Regions from separate parts of the Sphingomonas sp. GC_Shp_6 genome, predicted to be linked through region 1. Evidence: riboswitches for the same ligand, from Rfam matches in the RefSeq annotation. Region 1 holds a riboswitch; the other holds the start of a gene.
What was found. A riboswitch is a leader RNA that binds a small molecule or an ion and turns the genes downstream of it on or off. The one in region 1 is predicted to bind thiamine pyrophosphate.
Positions count from the first base shown of each region.

Region 1 (7,079 bases):
CAAGCGGCTGGCGGCCGATGGCGCGGCCGTCGCGATCACCTATGCGGGCAACAAGGCCGCGGCCGATGCGACCGTGGCGGCGATCGAGAGCGCCGGAGGCACCGGCTTCGCGTTCCAGGCCGATGCCGCCGATCCTGCGTCGCAGCGCGCGGGCGTCGAACAGGCCGCAGCGGCGCTGGGCGCGATCGACATCCTGGTCCACAATGCCGGCGTGGCCGAATTTTCCGCCGTCGCCGAGGATAGCGACGAGACCTTCGATCACCAGTTCGGCGTGAACGTGAAGGGCCTGCACGTGGGCACGCGTGCGGCGTTGCCGCACCTGGGAGACGGCGCGCGGATCATCCTGATCGGCAGCATATCGGGCGAGCTCGCCTTCCCGGCGACCGCGGTCTACAGCGCCACCAAGGCAGCGGTGGCGGCGCTGGCACGCGGTTGGGCGAAGGATCTCGCATCGCGCAATATCCTGGTCAACACCGTGCAACCGGGACCGATCGACACCGACCTGAATCCCGCCGACGGCGCGTTCGCGCAGCAGATGATCGGGTTCATCCCCCTTGGCCGCTACGGCAAGGTCGAGGAGATCGCGGGCGCGGTCTCGTTCCTGGCCGGGCCCGATGCGAGCTATATCACGGGCACCACGCTCAACATCGACGGCGGCGCGACGGCGTGATGGACGGCGATCGGCTCCTCCGCTGACCTTGGAGGAGCCGATACGCGCACACCGACGATCGGGTGGGACGCAACGACCCCATAGGCGTCAGGCTTCGTCGCAAACGTCCGCGCGTCTCCGGCGCCAGCCCGCAAAGCCCAGGACCGCAAGCACGATGAGCGCGGCGTAGAGCCCCGCGGTCAGCATCAGCCCCTTGAACGCGAACAGCCCGACATAGATCGCATCCACCGCGATCCACAGCAGCCAGCTCTCGCGATGGCGCCGCGCGGTCCACCATTGCGCGACGAGACTGAAGCTGCTGAGCGTCGCGTCCAGCCATGGCAGGGCCGCGTCGGTGTGGTTGCTGGTGAACCATCCGATCGCGACCGCCCCGAGCGCACCGGCCACCAGCCCAGCCCCGACCGGCGCGGCGCGCAGCGGAACGACGACGACCGTTCCCGCTTGCTGCTCTCCGCGCGCCCAGTTGATCCAGCCATAGAGGATGCCGGCACCGAACATCACCTGCAGCATCATATCGGCATACAGGCGCACGTCGAGGAACAGCTCGAAGTACAACGCGCAAGCAACGAGGTTGATCGGCCAGCACAGCATCCGACGCCGCGCGGTGAGCCAGATCGCCAGGAAGCTGGTGGCGACGGCGGCGATTTCCAGCGCCGACATCAGGCGCCCTGCCCGATCCGCAGCAGGAAGTCTCGCCCTGGCGGCGACCGGAACCATGCGGCGTGACCGAGCAGATATCCGTCCCACGCGAGCGCGGCGGAAGCCCCATCCGACGCGACACCGGCGAAATAGTCGATCTCGGACAGCGCAAATTCGAGATGCACCAGAGGCAGCAAGCCGATGAGCGTCTCACGTTCGCGGCGGCTCAGCGGCACGATCGTCGCATAGCCGGCCAGCAGCGCGAGCGCCGCGCCGGGATCGGCGATGTCGTCGTCGTCGCCCTGCCCCAGCCTGAGCCAGGCGATGGCGGTGCGTTCGATCGCGATCGCCAGATCGTGGATGGCGCAGGTCCGGTCCGCCAGACCGAAGTCGAACACCGTCTCGACCGCTCCGTCCGCCCTCCACAACAGGTTGGAGGGATGGAAGTCGTTGTGCGTCCACAGCGATCGTTCGGCCGCCAGACGCGACGCCAGCCTGTCTCCCGATGGCGCGATCAGCGCCGCCAGTTGCCGCCGCCACGGCCGCTTCGACAGAAATGCAGCCAGCGCCGGCCGCGATGCGACATAGGCCTCCGCCGCCGCCATCGGGTCGGCGGCGGGCAGGATGGTGAAACTGGCGACGAGGGGCTGGCTGCGGCGTGCCGGCGCATCGAACCCTTGCGAAGCCCGATGCAGCCGCGCAAGCGCCATGCCGGCTGCGCCAGCATGCGCGTGCGACAGGAACGGCGTCCATGACAGCCGGTCGCGGTACAGGTCGGCGCCCGGCGCCTGGCGGTGCAACTCGTAGGTCCACTCGCCCAGCGCGATGGCCGTCGTCCCATCCGTAGCCGTCATCAGACCGGGCACCGAGATGCCGCGTCCCAGGTGCGCGACGAACGCATGTTCCTCCGCCAGCCCCTGCGGCGAGCGCACGCCGCGATGATGGCGCTTCAGCACGAACGCGCCGTGCGTGGCGTGGACCAACGCCGCAGCGGAAAAGGGCCGGGGAGAATGCCAATGGACCCCGGTCAGCCCCCCCGCCGCCGGGAAGTGCGCGAGCGTCGCCGCCGCCTCGTCGGCGGTGATAGCCGGCCAGGTCGGGGCAGTCATCTCGGTGCCCATGCCGTGAACCCGGTGGCCGGTCACGCTCAGAATCCGCGCGACAACGTCGCCATCACGGCCGCCCCGCTTCCGATATAATAAGCGGGTGCCGAACCAGCGATCACCGTGCCGCCCCGGCCGGTGGCATCATGCGCGTTGGTGGTGACCGCCTGGACGCCCGACAGCACGCGCGGATCGGTCACGTTGATCGCATTGATGCGCAGGTCGGTACGCTTCCCGTCGATCCAGTCGGCTAGGTGCAGGCCGACGGACAGGTCGAGCGTGGCATAGCCCTTGATGCTCTCGTCGTTCATAAACGTCGCATATTGGCGGCCGACATATTTCAGCGCGAAGCTGCCGAAGAGGCGTCCGTCGTCATAGGTGCCGCCGCTGCCGAACTGGAACGTCGGGCTGGACACCGCATGCTTGCCGCGCGTGGGTAAAAGGTCCCCGCCGACCGGCAGATCGTCGCCCAGCCGCGCATGAAGATACTCGCCCGACAGATAAACGCTGACGCTCCGCGCCGGGCGATAGTCGATCTCGGCATCGACGCCGTAGGATCGCTGCGATCCGGCGTTCAGCGTCGAACTGACCTGAGCGCCACCGACATCGACGATCGTGGCCAATTGCCGGTTGCGGAAATCATAATGAAACCCGGTCACCGACGCGGACAGGCTCGGCCCGATATAGCGATAGCCGAGTTCCTGCGAGATCGCGTATTCGTTCTTCACCACGGTCGTGCCCGCACCGCTCAGCGCGCCACCCTCATAGCTGTCGAACAGCGTGAACTCGTTCGGCGTGCGGAAATTGGTCGTGAGGTTGGCGAAGATCTGCTGACGATCGTCGAGATCGTAATGGACCGCCGCCCGCGGCAGCGCCGCGAAGCTGTCGAGACGAACCCTCGTCTGCGGGCCGGGCAGATCGTTGCGACCGTCCCGCAGGACGTCGACGCCCTTGAACCCGACATCCACCGACAGCCGCGGCGTGAGCGTCACATGATCGGCCAGGAAGAACGCCTTGGTCACGGTCACCGTGCGCTCGTTCTCATAGGCGAGCAGACGGCCGTCGGCGGTGCGGATCGCGTTCGCCTCGTGACCCCATGGGTCGATCGGGTTTCCGTCGGCGTTGATCGGCGTGTAGGACTGGATCACCCGGTCGGTGCCGTAATCGAACCACAGCCCAGCGGTGATGCGGTGCGCGCCCGCGGTCAGCGTCAGCTTGCTGACGTTGCCGGTACGAAGCTGATCGCCGGTATAGTTGCCCAGCACGGTCGCCACCCCGTCCACCGCGCCGGGCAAGGCGATCGGCTGGGCCAGCGCCTCGTTGCCGAGGAAATTGCCGGTCGTGCTCAACTGCGTCCCATAAGGCGAATTGCCATAGCCGAGCTGCAGGTAGGTCGTGCTGTCGAGCGCGATGGCGTCGCCGAGCGTCAGGTGCACCGGCGCGGAGGCGTAGAAATTGCGGAACGGCGCACGGTAGAGCCGCCAGTAATTCGTATCGCCCGCGGTGTAGCGCGCGTCGTAGTTGAAGCCGCGGCCAGACGCCTGCCAGTCCGCGAGCGTGGGGCTGGGATAGGTCGAGGAATTGGCCGCGTTGAACGACAATGCCAGGCTGGCGCGGTTGCCGTCGCCCCATTCGTCCAGCAGCTTGGCATCGACATGCTGGCGGACGTCGTACCCCGCGCCACGCCAATTATCCGCGCGCGTGTACGAATAGGAGACGAAGCCGCGCAGGCCGGTTCGCCCGATCGTCCCGGTATCGATCCGGGCGAATATCCGTGCGGCGGCGTACGATCCGGCCGAGACGTCGAGCAGACCGCCGGCCCGTGCCTGCGGATCGTCGAGCGACAGCGACAACAGCCCGCCTGCGCCACCGATGGTCGGGGCATCGATGTCGACCGCGCCTTGCGCGAGCGCGATCCGCTTCACGTTCTCGGCATCGGCGAACTGCGCGGGATAGGCGTAATAATAGCCGATGTCGTTCTGCGGCGCGCCTTCCAGCAGCACGCCGATCTCGTCCTGGCCCAATCCGCGCAGGGTAAGGCTCGAACTGGTCGAGAGACCATAGGGATCGCTCGACGACACGTTCGCTCCCGGCAGCAGGTTTACCAGTTGGAAGGCGTTGAGCGTCGGCGCCTGTTTGGCGATGAACGCCGTGGAGATCGCGCTGACCGCCTTGGGCTCGGTCTGGTCGGGCAGCAGGTCCTCCGGATCGCGGCGCCCGATCACCCGGATGTCCACCGGCACGGGATCGGCGGCAGCGGCCTGCTGCGCCGATGCCACCATGGGCAACGCCATCGGCGCACCCAGCATCAGCGCGAGCGCGCCGCCCCGGAGGACCGTCGCGCCGTTATCACGCCAAGCCATAACCGTCATCGTCTCACGTCCACTCCACATGGAGGGACAACGGAAGAGACCGCCAACCCTCCCTACGCCGGTATCACCCGGATCAGGTTCAGCGGGTCATGGGCTGCTGCCCACCTCTCAGCCGCGCGTCAGCGGCCCCCCGGGGAGGGGATCGTCTAGGGCGTTCGCTGCCATGTGCATACTGTTATCGCGCGGCGGCCGCATGGAACCACGAACGGCATTCGGTCCCGTAGCTCCCGATCGTGGCTTAGACGACGCTCACCGAACGGAGACAGGGGTTGGCGTGGCGGGGTGGAGCGGTGCCAGCAACGGCGCCGTCGCCGCGTCGCCCTCTACCGACGGGGCGAAGGTCGGCGCGAGACGCGCGCCCGACGCCTGTTCATAGGCATAGCCATAGCCGAGCAGCCGCGCCTCGCTCCACGCCGGGCCGACGAACGACAGGCCGATCGGCAACCCGCGCACCGCACCCATCGGCACCGTCAGGTGCGGATAGCCCGCCACCGCGGCGAGATCGGCGGGGCCGCTGCCGGCGACTTGATCGCCATTCACCACGTCGATCTTCCAGGCGGGCGGCATCGTCGGCGCCACGAGCGCGGTCACGCCGTTGGCAGCGAGCAGCGCGTCGATTCCGTCGCGCCCCGCGAGCCGCAGCGACAGCGCGCGTGCCGCGCGGTAGGCGGGGTCGCTCAGCCCCTTGGTCGCCTGCGCCTTTTCGAAACTGTCCTGCCCGAACAACGCCAGTTCGCGCGGGTTGGCGCGGTTGAACGCGATCAGATCGGCCAGGGTGCGCGACGGGACGGTCGCGGGCGTGGTCGCGAGATAGGCGTTGAGATCGACCTTCAGTTCGGTCAGCAGCACCGCGAGTTCGGCGGGTCCGATCCGTTCGCGATCCTTGGGTGCGGCGACGTCGACCAGCGTCGCGCCCTGGGCACGCAGGACATCGAGCGCGCGTGCGAACACCGCCTCGACCGCCGGGGACCATGGTCCCACGAACCGCATCACGCCGATCCGCACCCCCTTCAACGCATCGGGCCTGAGCGCGGCGGCATAGTCGCCGCGATGCGCATCGGCCTCGGCGGTCGCCCCGTCGGCCGGGTCGGTGCCGGCGATCGCCTGCAGCACCAGCGCGGCGGTGCGCACGTCCTTCGTCATCGGGCCCGGAGTATCCTGGCTGTGGCTGATCGGCACGACATGCGTGCGGCTGACGAGGCCGACCGTGGGCTTCAGGCCGACGATGCCGTTCACCGAGGCCGGACAGGTGATCGATCCATCCGTTTCGGTGCCGATCGCGGCGTCGGTGAGCCCCGCCGCCACCGCCGCGCCGCTGCCCGACGACGATCCGCAGGGATCGCGATCGAGCGCATGGGGATTGCGCGTCTGGCCCCCGACCGCGCTCCAACCCGAGATGGATGCCGACGAGCGCATGTTCGCCCATTCCGACAGATTGGTCTTCCCCAGGATCACCGCGCCCGAGGCGCGAAGGCGCGCCACCAGCGGCGCGTCGCGGCCGGTGACGTTGCCGAGCAGCGCCATGCTGCCGGCGGTGGTGGGAAGCGGCCCCGTCGTTTCGATATTGTCCTTGATGAGGATGGGCATCCCGAACAGCGCACCCCGCGCCGCCCGGCTCCGATCGAGCGCACGCGCTTGGGCGATGGCGGTCGGATCGAGCGCGATCACGGCGTGGATCGCCGGATCGACCCGCCGCACGCGCGCGATCGCGGCCTTGGTCGCGGCCTCGGCGGATGGCGGAGCCGCCGCCATCGAAAGAACGAACGCCATTGCGATCATAAACCGATCTCCCTTCGCGCAGGATGCAAAGCATTGCGGCTGCGGTCAATCTCGTATGGGGAATGGCTGCAAGGCGATCGGCGAACGCAGGATCACGCTTCACCGCGTGAACCGATGCTGCAAGCCGCGTTCCCGGCGCGTTCAGCCTCGCGGCCCTATCACGTTCCTTCTAAGGAGAGACGACATGAAGATTGCCACTCGAGTTGCCGCCGCGATGCTGGGACTTGGTCTGATGACGGGCGCCGCACAGGCCCAGTCGGTCGATCAACGTCACTATGACCAGCAGCATCGCATCGATCGCGGCATCCGCAACGGAACGCTGACCCCGCGCGAGGCCGCGCGCGTCGAACATCAGCAGCGTTCGATCGACCGGCAGGAAGCGCATATGCGCTATCGCGACGGTGGGCGCCTCACGCGCTACGATCGGGCCCGTATCCAGCAGCGCGAGAACCGCGCGAGCCGGCACATCTACCGCGCCAAGCACAATGATCGCGGCTATTGATCGACCGGGGCGGC
Region 1 is NZ_JALNUO010000008.1:130,184-137,262, reverse strand. It holds gene OXQ95_RS11455 (SDR family oxidoreductase) at 1-670, shown strand, start outside; gene pnuC (nicotinamide riboside transporter PnuC) at 758-1,330, opposite strand; gene OXQ95_RS11445 (phosphotransferase) at 1,330-2,430, opposite strand; gene OXQ95_RS11440 (TonB-dependent receptor) at 2,457-4,694, opposite strand; TPP riboswitch at 4,818-4,927, opposite strand; gene OXQ95_RS11435 (amidase) at 5,034-6,563, opposite strand; gene OXQ95_RS11430 (hypothetical protein) at 6,748-7,065, shown strand.

Region 2 (7,079 bases), on a different contig from region 1:
GTTCAGCCATCATACTCTCCTGTGATTGGGTCGGCGCGCAGCGAAGCGGCGATCAGTTCGATCACTTTCGTGCCATGCTGCTGAATGGTGCGGTCCGAGGCGCCATCGACGATACTCTCATATAGGCGGTCAATCTCGTAGCGGACGAAGTGACGGTGTGATCGGGCAAACAGCGTAGGATCGGTGTCAGCATCGGCACAGCACTTAACCGCATAGGCAGCGGCCGGCGCGCCATACGTCCAGAATCCAAGCAGATCGTGCGCGGGATCGCCCAGCGCGACGTCGCTGAAATCAATGATGCCGGCCAGCCGATCCGTCGTCTCGTCAATCAGCAAATGATCGCAGACGAGATCGCCATGGAGCACGATGTCGCGCGGCGCCCGGTCGATGCGGTAGCGATCGAGGAACGCGGCGATCGGCATGGCCAACACGGGCAGCCGATTTGCGAGCAACAGCAGTCGTTCGTTAGCGATCCGATCGGCGAATTGGCCGGAGGACCACATCCGAGGCCATCGGTCGATCGGCATGACGAGGTGCGGTTCGAGCGCGTGAAGCAGCTTCAGCATCACCAGCGTATCGGCCAGAACCGTCCGTCCAGCATCGATCGACAGCGCCGAGAAGCGTGCGGGGGTCAGCTGAACCCCCGGGATCAATGGATAGCCTGCGAACCCGCCGTCGGGGTCCACCAGGTCATAGGCGGGAATGGCGACCCGCGCCTGTCCCCGCAGGCACTCCAGCACGCTAATCTCGAGCCCAAGCCCATGCTTGCCGGGCCGCGGAAATCGAAAGGCTCGGTTCTCGTCAACGATAAGCAGCAGGTGATCGCCACCGCTTTGTTCAAGCCGGAGAGTCGAACACGTCTGCGATGGAAACGCAGCACGGACGCGGTTCCACAGGTTTTGCTCAAGGCCGAATCGGCGCTCACGCATGGTCACGTCGATTGTAGTCCGGGTGCCAGAGGAAGCAGGATCAAGATACAACGTCTGCTCCTTCCTCGACTAAGTCGCTTGCTCGAGTGGGTGGCGACAAGGTCGTGCGGGCAAAACGCCCGCACGACTCCACGTCTTCGCTCAGCGCTTGTAGGTCGGATCGACCGAAGTGCCCTTGTCCTCGTCGATCTCGACGTCGGTGCGACGCACCGTGTCGTTGATCTCCTCGACGTGCTCGCCAGCAGTCTTGGAAATCACGACCTCCTCGACGACGCGCGCGGTCTTGCCGACCACCGCTTCCTCGCCGGTCGCGGTCATGTCGATCGTCCGCTCGCGGAATGCATCGTCGGCGTCCGTCATCGGCCGATCAACCGCGCGGCGCTGCACGTTGATCTTCTCGTCGCGCAGACGGACCTGCTCGTGGACCGCCGTTTCAGTGACGTAGGAGCGAACGCGGGCACCGCCGCGATCAACCTCGCGCTTACCGACGACTAGCTGCTCCTCGATGATCGGTACGACCTCCTCGCCGGCCGCATTAGTCTCCGTCTTCATGGGTGCCGCCGTGGTGCCATAAGCAGCGGCACCGACTGTCGGAGCGGCACCAGGAGCATAGTCCCAACCCGACTGGCGCCACTGATTGGAGCGCTCGTCGATGTCGACCGTGTCGGCCTCCTCCAGCACCTTCACCGCGTCGTCGATATGCTCCTCGCCGACGTCGGCGGTCAGCAGGAAGCCGCCGCGACGGACACCCTCCTCGTAGGTGTGGCGATCCTCATCGGGAAGAAGCGCGTTCTTGACCGATGCCCACATGCCCATGTCGGTGTGGGTCGAGTGCTTGTCGGCGCTGTAGCCCTGCGTCGACTGGTCATGGATGCAGATGTGGCCGGCATCAACGTTGGAGGCCTTCAGACGGGCTTCGGCAGCCTCGGCATCAGCACGTTTATCGAACAACGCGGTGATCGTACGGGTCATGGGTATTCTCCTGGGGGTAGAAGGGGGAAACTACTTGGCGGTGACCACCAGCTCGGTGCGGCGGTTCTGAGCCTGCCCGTTCGCGGTCTGGTTGCTCGCGACCGGGTTGCTGTTGCCGCCGCTGGCAGTGGTGATCCGGCTGGCGGCGATGCCGCCATCGGTCAGCGCCTTACCAACCAATGCTGCGCGGTCGGCGCCGAGCTTAATGTTCGCAGCATCAGTGCCGCGGGCATCAGCGTATCCGACCAGGCGAACAGTCGACTTCGGATAGGCAGCGAGGATCTGGGTCAGAGCAGCCAATGTCGGCTGGTCGTCGGCCCTGATCTGCGTAGAGGCAGTGTCAAAGTTCAGCTTGTCGAACGTGAAGGTCCGCGGCGCAGGTGCATTACTCGCGAGGAAGCGTTGCAGGTCGTAGTTCAGCGTCTGCGGCTGAAGATCGACCGTCTTGCCGCCTGGCAGCGCCATATGCTTGATACCGACCGGAGGCGTTGTCGTCGCCGTGCTGGTGGGTGCAGGCGCGGGGGTCACTACCGCGTCGTCATTACGGTTGCACCGGCTGAGCGCCAGCAGCGCCGCCAGGATACCCAGGATCAACGCGATCCAGGCCAGCCAGTTGGTCTTTTTCTTCTCGATGTGGATCTCGCGAGGCGGAGCGCCGCGCGTGTCATTTGGATCAGCCATTGGTCGTGTTCCCTGTTGTTGATGGTTCCGAGGGCCGCTCGACCGTCGCGCGCACAGCGCGTAACGTGACGGGAATTGTGACGCGCTCCTGCGTCTTCTCCCGCGTGACATGGATTTCCTCGACGACGAACAGCCGCTTCTCGACCACCAGCCGCTCCTCGATTAGCGAGATGATCGTGGTGTCGCCCTCCTCGCGCGGTGGCGGCGCAACGGTGACCGGCTGGTCTAGCCGTACGCGCTTGATCTTCAGGGCCTCGCGATCAACGACGTCCTCGACCAAGACATCGGTCTCTTCGACCAACGTCCGAACGCGAACAGCGTCAGTCTGCACCACGACCTTGTCGACGGTGACAGACTCTTCGACGGTAGGGATGATCTGCGTGAGATCGTCGGGTTCTGGCACGTCTGAGCCGATCGTGGCTGCGAGACCACCGGGCGTGGCTTACTCGCGATCTGGCTCAAAACCTCACGCCGCCCGTGCGACACCGGCCGATCGGGCAGGTTGTTGCGCTAACGGAGTTAGTAAACTTTGGTTCCGCTTGTGTTCAAATAAAGGCGGATAGTTGCATCGTTGCCGTTCCAAGGCAAGGATGTGGCCACGTCAGGCTACCTCGGACACGTCCGTCGCCTCGAACTCGGCGAAGGCGGAACGCACTTTGCTCGCGGTCGCCTCGTCCGGCGTGTCGACCATTACGACGATCGTATCATGCAGCGGAGTATCGGTGCGAGCCTCCGGGCTGGGACCACCGGCCTTACCGTCCGAACCCGCCTGTTCCTGGCCAACGCTGTTCTCGATGCCGGCGGCGGCAATGAAGATCGCTGCCCGATCCAGGCCGAACTCCTGCACCAGCCGTTCGACGGTCATCTCCGCTTCGCGGCGTGTGTCGAAGGTAGCGCTCAACATGATGCTCATACTGGCTTTGCGATCTCGAAAAGGACGGGTGCCCGCCGCGCGGCGGGCACCCGTGTGAATCAGGCGTTTTCGGCTTGCAGGTTGACCGACGTCTCGGCGAGCTTGGTCATATACTCGTCGCCGCCGTAGATCTCCTTGGTCGCCTCGGCGAGCTTCTTCGCGTCGTCCTTGAGGCCGAGCGCCTTGGCATAGGCGGCCGCCGTGCCGAACCCGGCGATACCGTAGTGGGTCATGCGCTGATACTGGGCGATAATCAGGACATCGAGCACCGGCCCCTTCTTCGGCCCTTCCTCCAGCACGTGCTTCGTCGCTTCGGCAACGAGGCCTTCCATGCCCTTGCAATGCTCCTTCGAGACCTTTTCGTCCTGCGCGGCGATCAACTCCTTCAGAACGGCGGTGTGCTTCGCGATCCCCTCCTGCGAGGAGGTCAGCATCTCCTTGAGCTTGGCGTCACTCGCCTTGCTCGTGATCTTCTTGAGCACCTTCGTCATCTGGTCATTGGCGGACCACAGGTCCTTCATCTCGTCAACGTACACGTCCTTCAGATCCTCGGGGGTCGACATCGGCAGGCTCCTTATCCGCCATAGCTGGTTGCCTGGCTTGTTGGCGGAGCGCCCGGATGAAGCGCGGGTTCCGTCTTCACAGACAAATGCCATCCCGCATGCGAGGGCTCGCGGTAGCGGCGACCGCTTACGCGGCTCGCGAATAATCTTGCTTGGTTGATACACGCAGTCGCGGCACGTTATCGCGACCGGCGCACGCACCGGTCCGGCTACGGTGGCGGAAAGGATTACCATGACGCTCTATTGGCTCTACGACCTGCCGAGCTGGCTGTTCGCCACCATCGTCATTGCGTTCTTCGTCGTCTTCGGGGTCGGCGGATTGCATCTCACGCGTGGCTGGGTGAGGCAGATCCACAAGGTCGACCACTCGCACAATGACATCGTCGGCTACTTCCTGGCCGCGCTGACGGTATTCTACGGCATCACGCTCGGGCTCGTGGCAATAGGCACATGGGAGACGTTCTCGGCGGTCGGCGACAAGGTGGATGGCGAGGCCGCGGTCGTGGCGAGTCTATATCGCGATGTCGGCTCGTACCGGGAACCCGTGCGAAGCGAACTTCGGCACGACCTGTCGGGCTATCTGGCGAACGTCATCACCGTGAGCTGGCCGCTGCAGCAGCAGGGAATCGTGCCAACCGAGTCCGGCAGATACGTCAACGCGTTCCAGGATCACCTCATGGCCTACGCTCCCGCGGCTCCGAACGAGCAGATCCTTCAAGGCGAAGTGTTCAAGCAGCTGAACGTCCTGATCGAGACCCGGCGGGCGCGGCTCAACGCCGTCGACCGCGGCCTTCCGGCGCCGATTTGGGCGCTGGTGGTGATCGGTGGCCTGCTCTGCATCACAACGACATGGTTCTTTCACACGGCGAGCTACCGGATGCACTTGTGGATGACGGTTCAGATGTGCGCGCTGCTCGGATTGCTGGTCTTCATGGTCGGCATCCTCGACAATCCGTTCCGGGGCCGGGTGAGCGTCGGCAGCGGTCCGCTCGAACTCGTACGCGCGCAACTTGTCGAAGCCCCGGTAGCCAACAACGTTCGCATCCCGTCGAGGCCGGCGGCATCCCGCCCGGCCGTAACGCCGAACTAACATCCGAAAGACGCCCTAATCTAACTACTTCCCGCATCGTCTCCCTCGACCTAAAAGGCGGTATCCCCGGGGAGCCGCTGACGCGCGACTGAGAGGTGGGCGGCAGCCCACGACCCGCTGAACCTGATCCGGTTGAACCCGGCGTAGGGAGGGTCGACGGCAGGTCCGTTGTCTCTCCGCATGGAGTGGACACGAAACGATGATCAGGCCGGCTTTCCATCACCACCGATCCGCCGCGCCGGTGCGACGCCTGGGCCTGCCGGCGCTCGCGGCGGGATTGCCGGCCGTCTTCTTCGCATCGCCAGCGATGGCGGCGGGCCAGCAGGTCGCCACCGCTTCCGCCGACCCGGCGGAGGTCGAGGTCGTCGGCCGTCGCGATCCCGAAGCGCTGCTGCCCGAGCAGACGGCCCCGAAGGCGGTCAGCGCGATCTCGTTCGAGTTCATCGACAAGCAGGCGCCGACGCTCAACGCGTTCCAGCTCGTCGCGCTGCTGCCGGGGGCGAACGTGGCGTCGAGCGATCCCTATGGCCTGTCGACCAGTTCCAGCCTCACGCTACGCGGGCTCGGCCAGGACGAAATCGGCGTGCTGCTGGAAGGAGCGCCGCAGAACGACATCGGCTATTACTACGCCTATCCCTCGCAATTCACTGATGCCGAAAACCTGCGCCGGATCACGCTGGCACAAGGCGCGGTCGACATCGATTCCCCCGTGGTGAGCAGCGCGGGCGGGCTGCTGTCGCTCATCCTCGACGATCCCAAGGGGACGCGCGGCGCACTCGTCGACCTGTCGCGGGGCAGCTATGCGGAGCGGCGGTCCTTCGTGCGGCTCGACAGCGGCACGATCGGATCGACCGGGCTTCGGGCTTTTCTCTCCTATTCGAACAACCGCGCGGACAATTGGCGCGGCGCCGGCTACGACCTACGCCAGCACGTCGACGCCAAGCTGCTGGAAGAATGGGGTGCCGGCAACCGCGCAAGCATCGCGGTGTCGTTCAACGACACCGACACGTCGAGCTATCTCAGCCCGACGCTGGCGCAATGGAACGCTGTGGGCCGCGGCTTCAACTACGACAAGCGCTACACCGACGGGGACACCAACTACTGGCGGCTGTATCGTAGCCCGTTCCGCAACGTCTACGTCTCGGTGCCGGTACATCTGGCGCTGGGCGACCGGCTGGCGCTTGACAGCACGACCTACGGCCAGTTCGGCTATGGCAACTCGCCCTACGGGACGCAGCTGTCGACGACGGGCAATTACCTCGGCGCGGAGCCGCTCGCGCTGCCGATCGCGCTTCCCGGCGCGGTGGACGGGACGGCGACGGTGCTGGGCAACTTCACCGGCGACCAGTTTCGCGCCGGCGACGTCGCCAAGCTCACGCTCACCGCAGGCGCGCACCGGATCACCGCCGGGCTGTGGTTCGATTACGGGACCGACCACGACGTCCAGTCCTATACCTCGATCGCCGCCGACGGGCACCCGATCGACCAATGGGGCTATGCGGCCAACGCGATCCACACCGCCGACGGCCGGCTGCTCGCTTACGAGGACGAGCGGACGGTGACCGTCACCAAGGGGTTCTTCGTCGCCGACGCGATCGCGGTGACGCCGCGCCTCACGCTTGATGTCGGCTTCAAGGGAGTCGACGTGCTGCACGACGGGCGCAACTACCTGCCCGGGCCACAGGCGCGCGTGCGGTTCGACGGCTTCGCCGCGCTGCCCCGCGCCGCCGTCCACTACCGGCTGGGCGATCGCCAGCAGCTCTTCGCCAACGTGACGACCAGTTTCCGCGCGCCGGATGAATACACGCTCTACGACGGCTATGACGGCGGCGTGGTGGGCCGGCAGGGGACCACCACGCTCCGGAACGAATATTCCGTCTCCGAGGAGGTGGGCTATCGCTACGTCGGTCCGGTCGTGTCGGCGTCGCTGA
Region 2 is NZ_JALNUO010000017.1:53,304-60,382, forward strand. It holds gene OXQ95_RS15810 (hypothetical protein) at 1-10, opposite strand, end outside; gene OXQ95_RS15815 (aminoglycoside phosphotransferase family protein) at 3-980, opposite strand; gene OXQ95_RS15820 (YsnF/AvaK domain-containing protein) at 1,071-1,901, opposite strand; gene OXQ95_RS15825 (OmpA family protein) at 1,932-2,582, opposite strand; gene OXQ95_RS15830 (YsnF/AvaK domain-containing protein) at 2,575-2,985, opposite strand; gene OXQ95_RS15835 (hypothetical protein) at 3,184-3,495, opposite strand; gene OXQ95_RS15840 (DUF892 family protein) at 3,555-4,292, opposite strand; gene OXQ95_RS15845 (DUF4239 domain-containing protein) at 4,291-5,148, shown strand; TPP riboswitch at 5,206-5,315, shown strand; gene OXQ95_RS15850 (TonB-dependent receptor) at 5,456-7,079, shown strand, end outside.
Region 2: it holds a riboswitch for thiamine pyrophosphate, as region 1 does, so the genes downstream of both, OXQ95_RS15850 (TonB-dependent receptor) here and OXQ95_RS11440 (TonB-dependent receptor) in region 1, are expected to answer to the same signal.